Regions from separate parts of the Nonomuraea insulae genome, predicted to be linked through region 1. Evidence: riboswitches for the same ligand, from Rfam matches in the RefSeq annotation. Region 1 holds a riboswitch; the other holds the start of a gene.

Region 1 (4,410 bases):
CAGGTAGTGGTGGCTGGGCGGCAGGTCGGGGTCGTGGTAGATGGCGATCGGGTTCTCGCCGAAGCCGCGCGGGGGCTGCACCATGACGACCAGGTTCCCGGCCCGCAGCGCGGCCAGGACGATGTCGCCCTCGTGCACGAACAGCTCGCCCGGCGGCGGCCCCCAGTGCCGCTCGATCCCGGCACGCAGGTCCGCGGGCAGCGTACGGTACCAGCGCTCGTAGGAGGCGGCGGAGATGCGTACCGGATTGCCCGCCAGGTGCTCTTCCGTCAGCCAGTCCTGGTCCTGTCCCCCGGCGGCGATCAGCGCGTGGATGAGCGCGTCGCCGTCCTGGCCTGCCACGCCGGGGAAGCCGTCGCCCAGGTCGTAGCCCGCCTCGGCGAGCCTGGCCAGCAGGCGGACGGTGCTGGCCGGCGTGTCCAGCCCGACGGCGTTGCCGACGCGGGAGTGCTTGGTCGGGTACGCCGACAACATCACGACCAGCCGGCGCTCCGCGGGCGGCGTGTGCCGCAGCAGCCCGTGCCGTACGGCGATGCCCGCCACCCGGGCGGCCCGTTCCGCGTCGGCGACGTACACGGTCAGCCCGTCCTCGTCGATCTCCTTGAACGAGAACGGCACCGTGATGATCCGCCCGTCGAACTCCGGGATCGCCACCTGCGAGGCCGCGTCCAGCGGCGACAGCCCGTCGCCGTTCTCCTCCCAGGTCTGCCTGGAGCTGGTCAGGCAGAGGCCCTGCAGGATCGGCACGTCCAGGGAGGCCAGGGCGCCGACGTCCCACGCCTCGTCGTCGCCGCCCGCGCCCGCGGTCGCCGGACGCGAGCCGCCCGCCGCCAGCACCGTGACCACCAGCGCGTCGGCCGCGCGCAGGGTGTCGAGCAGCTCGGGCTCGGCGGTGCGCAGGGACGAGCAGAAGATCGGCAACGCCTGCCCGCCGGCGTCCTCGACGGCCTGGCACAACGACTCCACGAACGCCGTGTTGCCCGCCATGTGGTGCGCCCGGTAGTACAGCACGCCGATCACGGGCCCGTCCTTACGACGCGCGAGGCGTTCCAGCCGGCCCCAGGTGGGGGCGGGTGCGGGCGGGGCGAATCCGTGACCGGTCAGCAGGACGGTGTCGGACAGGAACGCGTACAACTCGGTCAGGTTCGCCGGCCCGCCGTGCGCCAGGTAGGCGTGCGCCTCCGCGCAGACACCCCCGCTGACCGTGGACAACTCCATCAGCTCGGCGTCCGGCGCCTGCTCCCCGCCCAGCACCACCACCGGCCGGGGCCCGGCCAGCAGCATGTCGAGGCCCTCCTCCCAGGCGCGACGGCCGCCGAGCAGGCGTACCACGACCAGGTCGGCGCCCTCCAGCAGGGCGGGCAGGTCCTCGGGGGTCAGGCGGGCGGGGTTGCCCAGACGGTAGGCCGCGCCACTGGCCCGGGCGCTCAGCAGGTCGGTGTCGGATGTCGAGAGCAGCAGGACGGTACGGCTGTCGCCAGGCAAGGCACGATCCTCCCTCGGGGTCCTCGCCCCGGTCGCGGGTGTCCGCGGTCGCAGGAGTCTCCTGGCTCCCGGATCAGCGCTCACCCCGGCCTTCCCGCCCGTCGCCGGGCAGTGGCCTTGTGGTGGGGTTCGCTCCCCGGTCACAGTGGCGGGACCGCGCCGGTTTCGCACCGGCTTCCTCACATGCAATCGCTCACCCAGGAGCCTACGGCAGAACCGACCCGTCCCAGAAGTGGCGTTACCATCCTGATCGTGTCCATAGCCGACTTTTCCGGCCGTACGCGTCGTGACGCCTGCCCGGGGGCGCTACAGGTGCACGAGGCCGCCGACGGGCCGCTGGCCCGCGTCCGCCTGCCCGGCGGCGCGGTCTCACCCGCGCAACTGCGCGAGCTCGCGGCCTGCGCGGCCGAGCTGGGCTCGGGGGTGATCGAGCTGACGTCCCGGGCGAACGTACAGGTCCGGGGCCTGCGCTCCCCCGCCGTCTTCGCCTCCCGCATCGCGGCCGCCGGCCTGCTGCCGTCGGCCGCCCACGAGCGGGTACGCAACATCGTCGCCTCACCCCTCGGCGGTCGCGGCCCCAGCGGATGCCTGGACACCGAGCTTCTGGCGCGGGCCCTGGACGAGGCGCTGTGCGGAAGTCCGGACCTGGCGGAGCTGCCAGGGCGGTTCCTGTTCGCCCTGGACGACGGCACGGGGGACGTGATCGGGCTGGGCGCGGACGTGACGTTCGCGACGACCGGCTCTGATGAACGACCGCCGTCGGCGGGCACCCCCGGCGAACGACCACCAGCTCCCAGCGAACGACCACCAGCTGCCGGCGGGCGGCTGCTGCTGGCGGGTGTGGACACCGGGCTGACGGCCGGCCAGGACGCCGCCGTATCGCTCATGATCGCCGCCGCGCGGGCGTTCCTCGGCGAACGGGCCGGCGGCGGCGCGTGGCGCGTCCACGAGCTGACGGACGGACCGGCCAGGATCGCCGCCCGCCTGGGCGGCCTCGCGGCGGCCGGAGCCCGGACGTCCACCGGCGTGGGCAGGCCGCGCCCCGGGCGGATGGCGCAACGGAACGGCCGGGTGGCGGTCGAGGCGGTCGTACCGCTGGGGAGGTTGTCGGCCGCGCAGGCGCGGGCACTCGCCGGCAGCGGCGCCGTCATACGGCTGACGCCCTGGCGGACCGCGATGCTGCTGGACCTCTCCCCCACCGAGGCGGAACACGCCGGGAAAGCACTCGATGCCGCCGGCCTGGCCACCGATCCGGGCTCGCCATGGGCCGGGGTCACCGCCTGCACGGGACAGCCGGGGTGCGCGAAGGCGCTGGCGGACGTGCGGGCCGACGCGCGGCGATGGGTGGAGAGCCTGGACGACGCCCCCGAGACGCCCGTGCACTGGTCCGGCTGCGAACGGCGCTGCGGGCTGCCGCGCGGCCGGGTCGTTCAGATGATCGCGACCACCGAGGGATACGAGGAACACCACCAGTGACCGACTACATCCGCGACGGCGCCGAGATCTACCGGCGCTCGTTCGCGACCATCCGCGCGGAGACGGACCTCACCGGCCTGCCGCCCGACGTGGCCCAGGTGGCGGTGCGGATGATCCACGCCTGCGGCATGACCGACCTCGTGGCTGACCTGGACTGGTCGCCCGGGGTGGTGACGCGGGCGCGGGAGGCCCTGCGAGGGGGCGCGCCGGTGTTGTGCGACGCGCGGATGGTCGCCTCCGGGGTGACGAGAGGCAGGCTGCCGGCCGGCAACGACGTGGTGTGCACGCTCGGCGACCCTCGTGTGCCCGAGCTGGCCGGACGGCTGGGCACGACCCGCAGCGCCGCCGCGCTGGAGCTGTGGCGGGAGCGGCTGGACGGCTCGGTGGTGGCGATCGGCAACGCGCCGACGGCCCTGTTCCGGCTGCTGGAGCTGGTCGCCGAGGGCGCGGGACGGCCGGCGGCGGTGCTCGGCGTGCCGGTCGGGTTCATCGGCGCGGCCGAGTCCAAGCGCGCGCTGGCGGACGCCGGCCTGGAGTATCTGGTGGTGCACGGCCGTCGCGGCGGCAGTGCGATGACGGCGGCGGCGGTCAACGCCATCGCGAACGAGACGGAGTGATGGCGATGACCGGCCGGTTGTACGGAGTGGGGCTCGGCCCCGGTGACCCCGAGCTGGTCACGGTCAAGACGGCCCGGCTCATAGGCGAGGCGGACGTGATCGCCTACCACGCCGCCAGGCACGGCCGCAGCATCGCCCGCTCGATCGCGCTGCCGTACATGCGGGAGGGGCAGGTCGAGGAGTTGCTGCTGTACCCGCTGACCACGGAGACCACCGACCACCCCGGCGGGTACCAGGGCGCGCTCGACGACTTCTACGCCGACTGCGCCGAGCGGCTGGCCGTCCATCTGGACGCGGGCAGGACCGTGGTCGTGCTGGCCGAAGGGGATCCGCTCTTCTACGGCTCCTACATGCACATGCACAAGCGGCTGGCCCACCGCTACCCGACCGAGGTGGTGCCCGGCGTCACCTCGGTCAGCGCCGCCTCCGCCGTGCTGGGGCGTCCGCTGGTGGAGCGGGACGAAGTGCTCACCGTGCTGCCCGGCACGCTGCCGGCCGACGTCCTGGCCGAGCGGCTGCGCGGCACCGACTCCGCCGCCGTGCTCAAGCTGGGCAGGACGTTCGAGAAGGTCCGCGACGCCCTGGCCGAGGCCGGGCGGCTGGACGACGCCTGGTACGTGGAGCGCGCCACCATGGGCGCGGAACGGGTCGCGCCGCTCAAGGACGTGGACGCCGACGGGGTGCCGTACTTCTCGCTGGCCCTGCTCGCCAGCCCGGCCGAGCGGACCTTCGTCCCCGAGCCCCCGGCGGCCGAGGGGCGGGGCGAGGTGGCCGTGGTCGGCCTGGGGCCCGCCGGGCGGCCGTGGCTCACGCCCGAGGCGCAGGAGGCGCT
Region 2 (4,410 bases), on a different contig from region 1:
CGCGGTAGCGGTCGAAGAAGAGCGGGTAGCGCATGGGGCGCAGGGTCAGGCTCATGCCCGGGTCGAGCAACATCGGAAATACTCCTTACTGGCAGGCTTCGCAGGACTCGGGGTTCTCAAGTGAGCAGGCGAGGGCTTCCTCGGACTTGCTCATGAGGGGCCCAGTGACAGGCACGGTGGCCTGCTGGATGCGGGTGGCCGGTCGCGAGCGCAGGTAGTAGGTGGTCTTCAGGCCCGACTTCCAGGCGTACAGGTACATCGAGGAGAGCTTGTCGATCGTCGGGGCGCTCAGGAACAGGTTGAGCGACTGGCTCTGGTCGATGTACGGCGAGCGCGCGGCGGCCATGTCGATCAGCGCGCGCTGCGGCAGCTCCCAGGCGGTGCGGAACAGCAGGCGCACGTCGTCGGGCAGTACGGCGATGCCCTGCACCGAACCCTCGGCCTGCCTGATGGCGGCCCTGACGCGCTCGTTCCACAGCCCGCGCGTCTTGAGCTCGGTCACCAGCGCGCTGTTGATCTGCAGGAACTCGCCGCTGAGGGTCTCGCGCTTGAACAGGTTGGACACCTGCGGCTCGATGCATTCGTAGCAGCCGACGATCGAGGCGATGGTGGCGGTGGGCGCGATTGCGATCAGCAGCGAATTGCGCAGGCCGTGGGCGGCGATCCGCTCGCGCACGGCGTTCCAGCGCTCGGTCTGGGTGCCGCTCTCGTCCCACAGGTCGTGCTGCAGTCTGCCCCGCGCCGCCCACGTCTGGTCGTAGGCGGGGTGGGCGCCGAAGCGCTCGGCCAGAGCGGCGGAGGTCTCCAGCGCGGAGAGGTAGATCTCCTCGGCGAGGCGGGTGGACAGCTCCTTGGCCTGCGGCGAGTCGAACGGCAGGCGCAGCGCGAAGAACACGTCCTGCAGCCCCATCACGCCGAGCCCGACCGGCCGCCAGCGGGGGTTGCTCGCCGCCGCCTGCTCGCTGGGGTAGTAGTTGATGTCGATCACGCGGTCCAGGAAGGTGACCGCGGTGCGTACGGTGGCGCGCAGCCGCTCCCAGTCGATATCCCCGTCGGCCACGTGCGCGGCGAGGTTGACGGAGCCGAGGTTGCAGACCGCGGTCTCGCCGTCGCTGGACACCTCGATGATCTCGGTGCACAGGTTGGACAGGTGCACGACGTTGCCGGGTTCGGCCGCCTGGTTGCACAGGCGGTTGGCGGCGTCCTTGAAGGTCATCCAGCCGTTGCCGGTCTGGGCGAGGGTGCGCATCATCTTGGCGTACAGGTCGCGGGCCTTGACCTGCCTGGCCTGGCGTCCGGCCCGCTCGGCCGCGCGGTAGACCTCGTCGAACGCCTCGCCCCACAGGTCGGGCAGCTCCGGGACCTCGTCGGGGTCGAACAACGACCACATGCCGTCGGCCTCGACGCGGCGCATGAACTCGTCGGGGATCCAGTTGGCCAGGTTGAGGTTGTGGGTGCGGCGGGCGTCCTCGCCGGTGTTCTCGCGAAGCTCCAGGAACTCCTCGACGTCCGGGTGCCAGGGCTCCAGGTAGACGCAGGCCGCGCCCTTGCGGCGGCCGCCCTGGTTGACGGCGGCCACGGAGGCGTCCAGGGTGCGCAGCCACGGGACGATGCCGTTGGAGTGCCCGTTGGTGCCGCGGATCAGCGCGCCGCGCGAGCGTACCCGCGACCAGGAGATGCCGATCCCGCCGGCGAACTTCGACAACTGCGCCACCTGGGCGTAGCGGTCGTAGATGGAGCCGATCTCGTCACGGGGCGAGTCGACGAGGTAGCAGGAGGACATCTGGGTGTGCCGCGTGCCGGAGTTGAACAGCGTCGGGGAGCTCGGCAGGTAGGCCAGCGACGACATGAGCCGGTAGAAGCCGATGGCCTCGGCGGGCGTGTCCGCCAGCCCGCACGCCACGCGCAGCAGCCAGTACTGCGGCGTCTCCACCACCAGCCGGGTGGAGGGGTGACGCAGCAGGTAGCGGTCGTAGACCGTGCGCAGCCCGAAGTACTCGAACCGCAGGTCCGCGGCGGAGTCGATCGCGTCGTCGAGCTTGCGGGCGTTGGCGGTGACGAACTCGGCGGTCTCGTCGCCGATGAGCCCTTCGGCGTGCCCCAGCCGGATCGCCTGGCTGAAGGAGGCCACGCCCTGGCCGCGTACTTCCTTGTCGATGTAGCCGGACAGCAGCCGCGCGGCCAGGCGCGAGTACTGCGGCTCCTCGCCGATCATCTCGGCGGCGGTCTGGATCGACAGCCGGTCCAGCTCCGCGGTGGTGGCGCCGTCGTACAGGCCGCTGATCGTCTTGGTGGCCACCCGCATCGGGTCGATGTCGGTCAGATCCTCGGCCCAGCGCCCCACCGCACGCACGATCTTGTTGACGTCGACCGGCTCGGCCGTGCCGTTGCGCTTGCGCACCCGCATCTGAACGCGCCGCGGCGCGGGCACGCCACCGTCCATCGCCCGTCCAGTCAATGGGTCCTCGGTGACCGTCATAGCGCTCTCCCCTCGTGAACTCGGTCATGAACCGAGAGCACGCGCGGGAGGCGCCGGCAAGGAGGCCGCACAGCCCTCGCGCCGATGCCGTCAGCCGTCCCGCGCGGCCTCGGAGCAGCCGCACACGCATGATCGTGTACGGCGCGGCCGGCAGGTCTTCGGACTTGTGGGCATGCTTCTGAACGCCTACTGGCCGTCGCTTCCCAGACCCTTGGCCCAGTGCGCCTGACGGCGGTCGTTCCCACTCACCGCTGCGGGGCAGTCCCGGATTTCCACCAGGTTCCCTCTTGCCTCGGCCACCCTGGCTGGGTGACCGAACCGGCTGCAGGGACACCATATATAGGGGCGATCGAAAAGTCACACCCAACATCTCGTGTTGCGCGATCGATTCGGTGGTCCCGGGAGGCCTGCAGCCGACCCCCCAGGCGGGCGCGTCGCAAGAGGGAACCCGGCGCGGTTCCAGGACCGCCCGCGCGCACCCCGCCGTCGATCCTCCTGAGAAGCGCGGCCTCCTCTGACGATTTTCCGGCTCGGCTTTCCTGGACGGGCCGCGTCCGGAAAGCACGCTTTCCACCTTGTCCCTTGTCAGTCATGGTCACGAGCGACAATGATGATCGTGGCATGCGGGACCACGGGAATTGGTGGGTAGTTGCATGGGCCTTGCCGACTCGGCTGAATTAGGCTGCTCTGCGTTTTCCGGTGCCGTTCTCATTCACGGGGCAGCGGGAAAGCTGGTCCGCCCCGACATCGCCGCGGAGGCGTTTCGCGAACTGCGGGTTCCCGGCGCGTCCTCCACGCTGATGCGGGTGTTCGCCGGATTCGAACTGGCCGCGGTGACGGCTCTCGCGTTGCCGTTCCCGGTATCGCCGGGCTGGGCGGCCATCGGGCTGCTCGGGCTGGCATTCCTGGGCCTGGGCGCGCTCGGGACGGTGCGGGGCAGCCTCCGCCCGTGCGGGTGCGCGGGCACGCGGGATGCCAGGCCGCTGGGGCCGTCCAATGTGCTGATGGGCGCGTCGCTGGCGCTGATGGCGGCCTTCTGCCTGGCGGCCGAGGGTGGTCCGCCGGGCCTGGCGGCGGCGGCGGCGATTTCGATCGGGGTCACCGTGCGACTGCTGGTGGCGCACCGCGGGGACGCCCGCAGGTCCTTCGACAACCTGCTCACCAGGCCGGTCCGATGACGATCCTCTTCAGCCTCGCTCTCGTCCTGCTGACCGCCGCCGTCGCCCTGCTGTTCGCGATGATGGGCGAGCTGGCCTCCCGGGTCCCCGCCCCGGCCCCCGCCACCAGGCCGGTGAACGGCGTGCTGATGGGCGCCACGGCCCATGAGTGGCCGTCAGGACTGGCCCCCACCGACGAGCGGCCGATGTTGCTGGTGCTGAGCACCGCCTGCGCGAGCTGCGAGGCGCTGGCCACCGGCCTGGCCGCTCACCAGGTGCGCGACTCCGTCGGCGTCGTCGTCTCCACCGGCAGCACGGAGAGCGGCGAGGATTTCGTCGCCAGGCATTCGCTCGGCGGGCTGCCGCATTTCATCGACCCCGGCGGGAAATGGGTGGCCGGTAATTTCGGCGTTCGTATCAGCCCGGCCGCGCTGCGTTTCGTCGATGGCCGGTTGTCGGAAGCGTACACGTTCAGCGATCTGGCCGCGCTGTCCTCGGAAGAGGTGCACGATCATGCCTGAGAAAAGCACGGCAAGGCCCCGGCGGCGGTTCTTCCGGAATATCGGCGCGACCGGCCTGGCCGCGTCGGTGACCGTGTTCGGAAGCACCGAGTCCGCCGCTGCGGCCAATTACGGCTGCTGCAGCCTGGAGAATTATCCGCCGAACACGAGCTGGAGCTCGTGCGTGTCGCAGGCCGACTACATCTGGACGTGCAACAGCGGCAGCACCAGGGCCTGCGACTGCTGCGAGGCGAACCACCATCCCACGACCGGG

The links. Region 1 has a riboswitch for cobalamin ahead of cobN (cobaltochelatase subunit CobN). Riboswitches for the same ligand answer to the same signal wherever they lie in the genome.
Region 2: another riboswitch for cobalamin. It lies ahead of ACFPZ3_RS06940 (ribonucleoside-diphosphate reductase subunit alpha); the one in region 1 lies ahead of cobN (cobaltochelatase subunit CobN).

The regions. Positions count from the first base shown of each region.
Region 1 covers NZ_JBHSPA010000047.1:81,387-85,796, forward strand. Annotated here, with positions in the region: gene cobN (cobaltochelatase subunit CobN) at 1-1,485, opposite strand, end outside; cobalamin riboswitch at 1,541-1,665, opposite strand; gene cobG (precorrin-3B synthase) at 1,738-2,961, shown strand; gene ACFPZ3_RS37620 (precorrin-8X methylmutase) at 2,958-3,578, shown strand; gene cobJ (precorrin-3B C(17)-methyltransferase) at 3,584-4,410, shown strand, end outside.
Region 2 covers NZ_JBHSPA010000010.1:24,758-29,167, reverse strand. Annotated here, with positions in the region: gene ACFPZ3_RS06945 (ribonucleotide-diphosphate reductase subunit beta) at 1-73, opposite strand, end outside; gene ACFPZ3_RS06940 (ribonucleoside-diphosphate reductase subunit alpha) at 86-2,479, opposite strand; cobalamin riboswitch at 2,612-2,817, opposite strand; gene ACFPZ3_RS06935 (MauE/DoxX family redox-associated membrane protein) at 3,133-3,657, shown strand; gene ACFPZ3_RS06930 (hypothetical protein) at 3,654-4,157, shown strand; gene ACFPZ3_RS06925 (hypothetical protein) at 4,150-4,410, shown strand, end outside.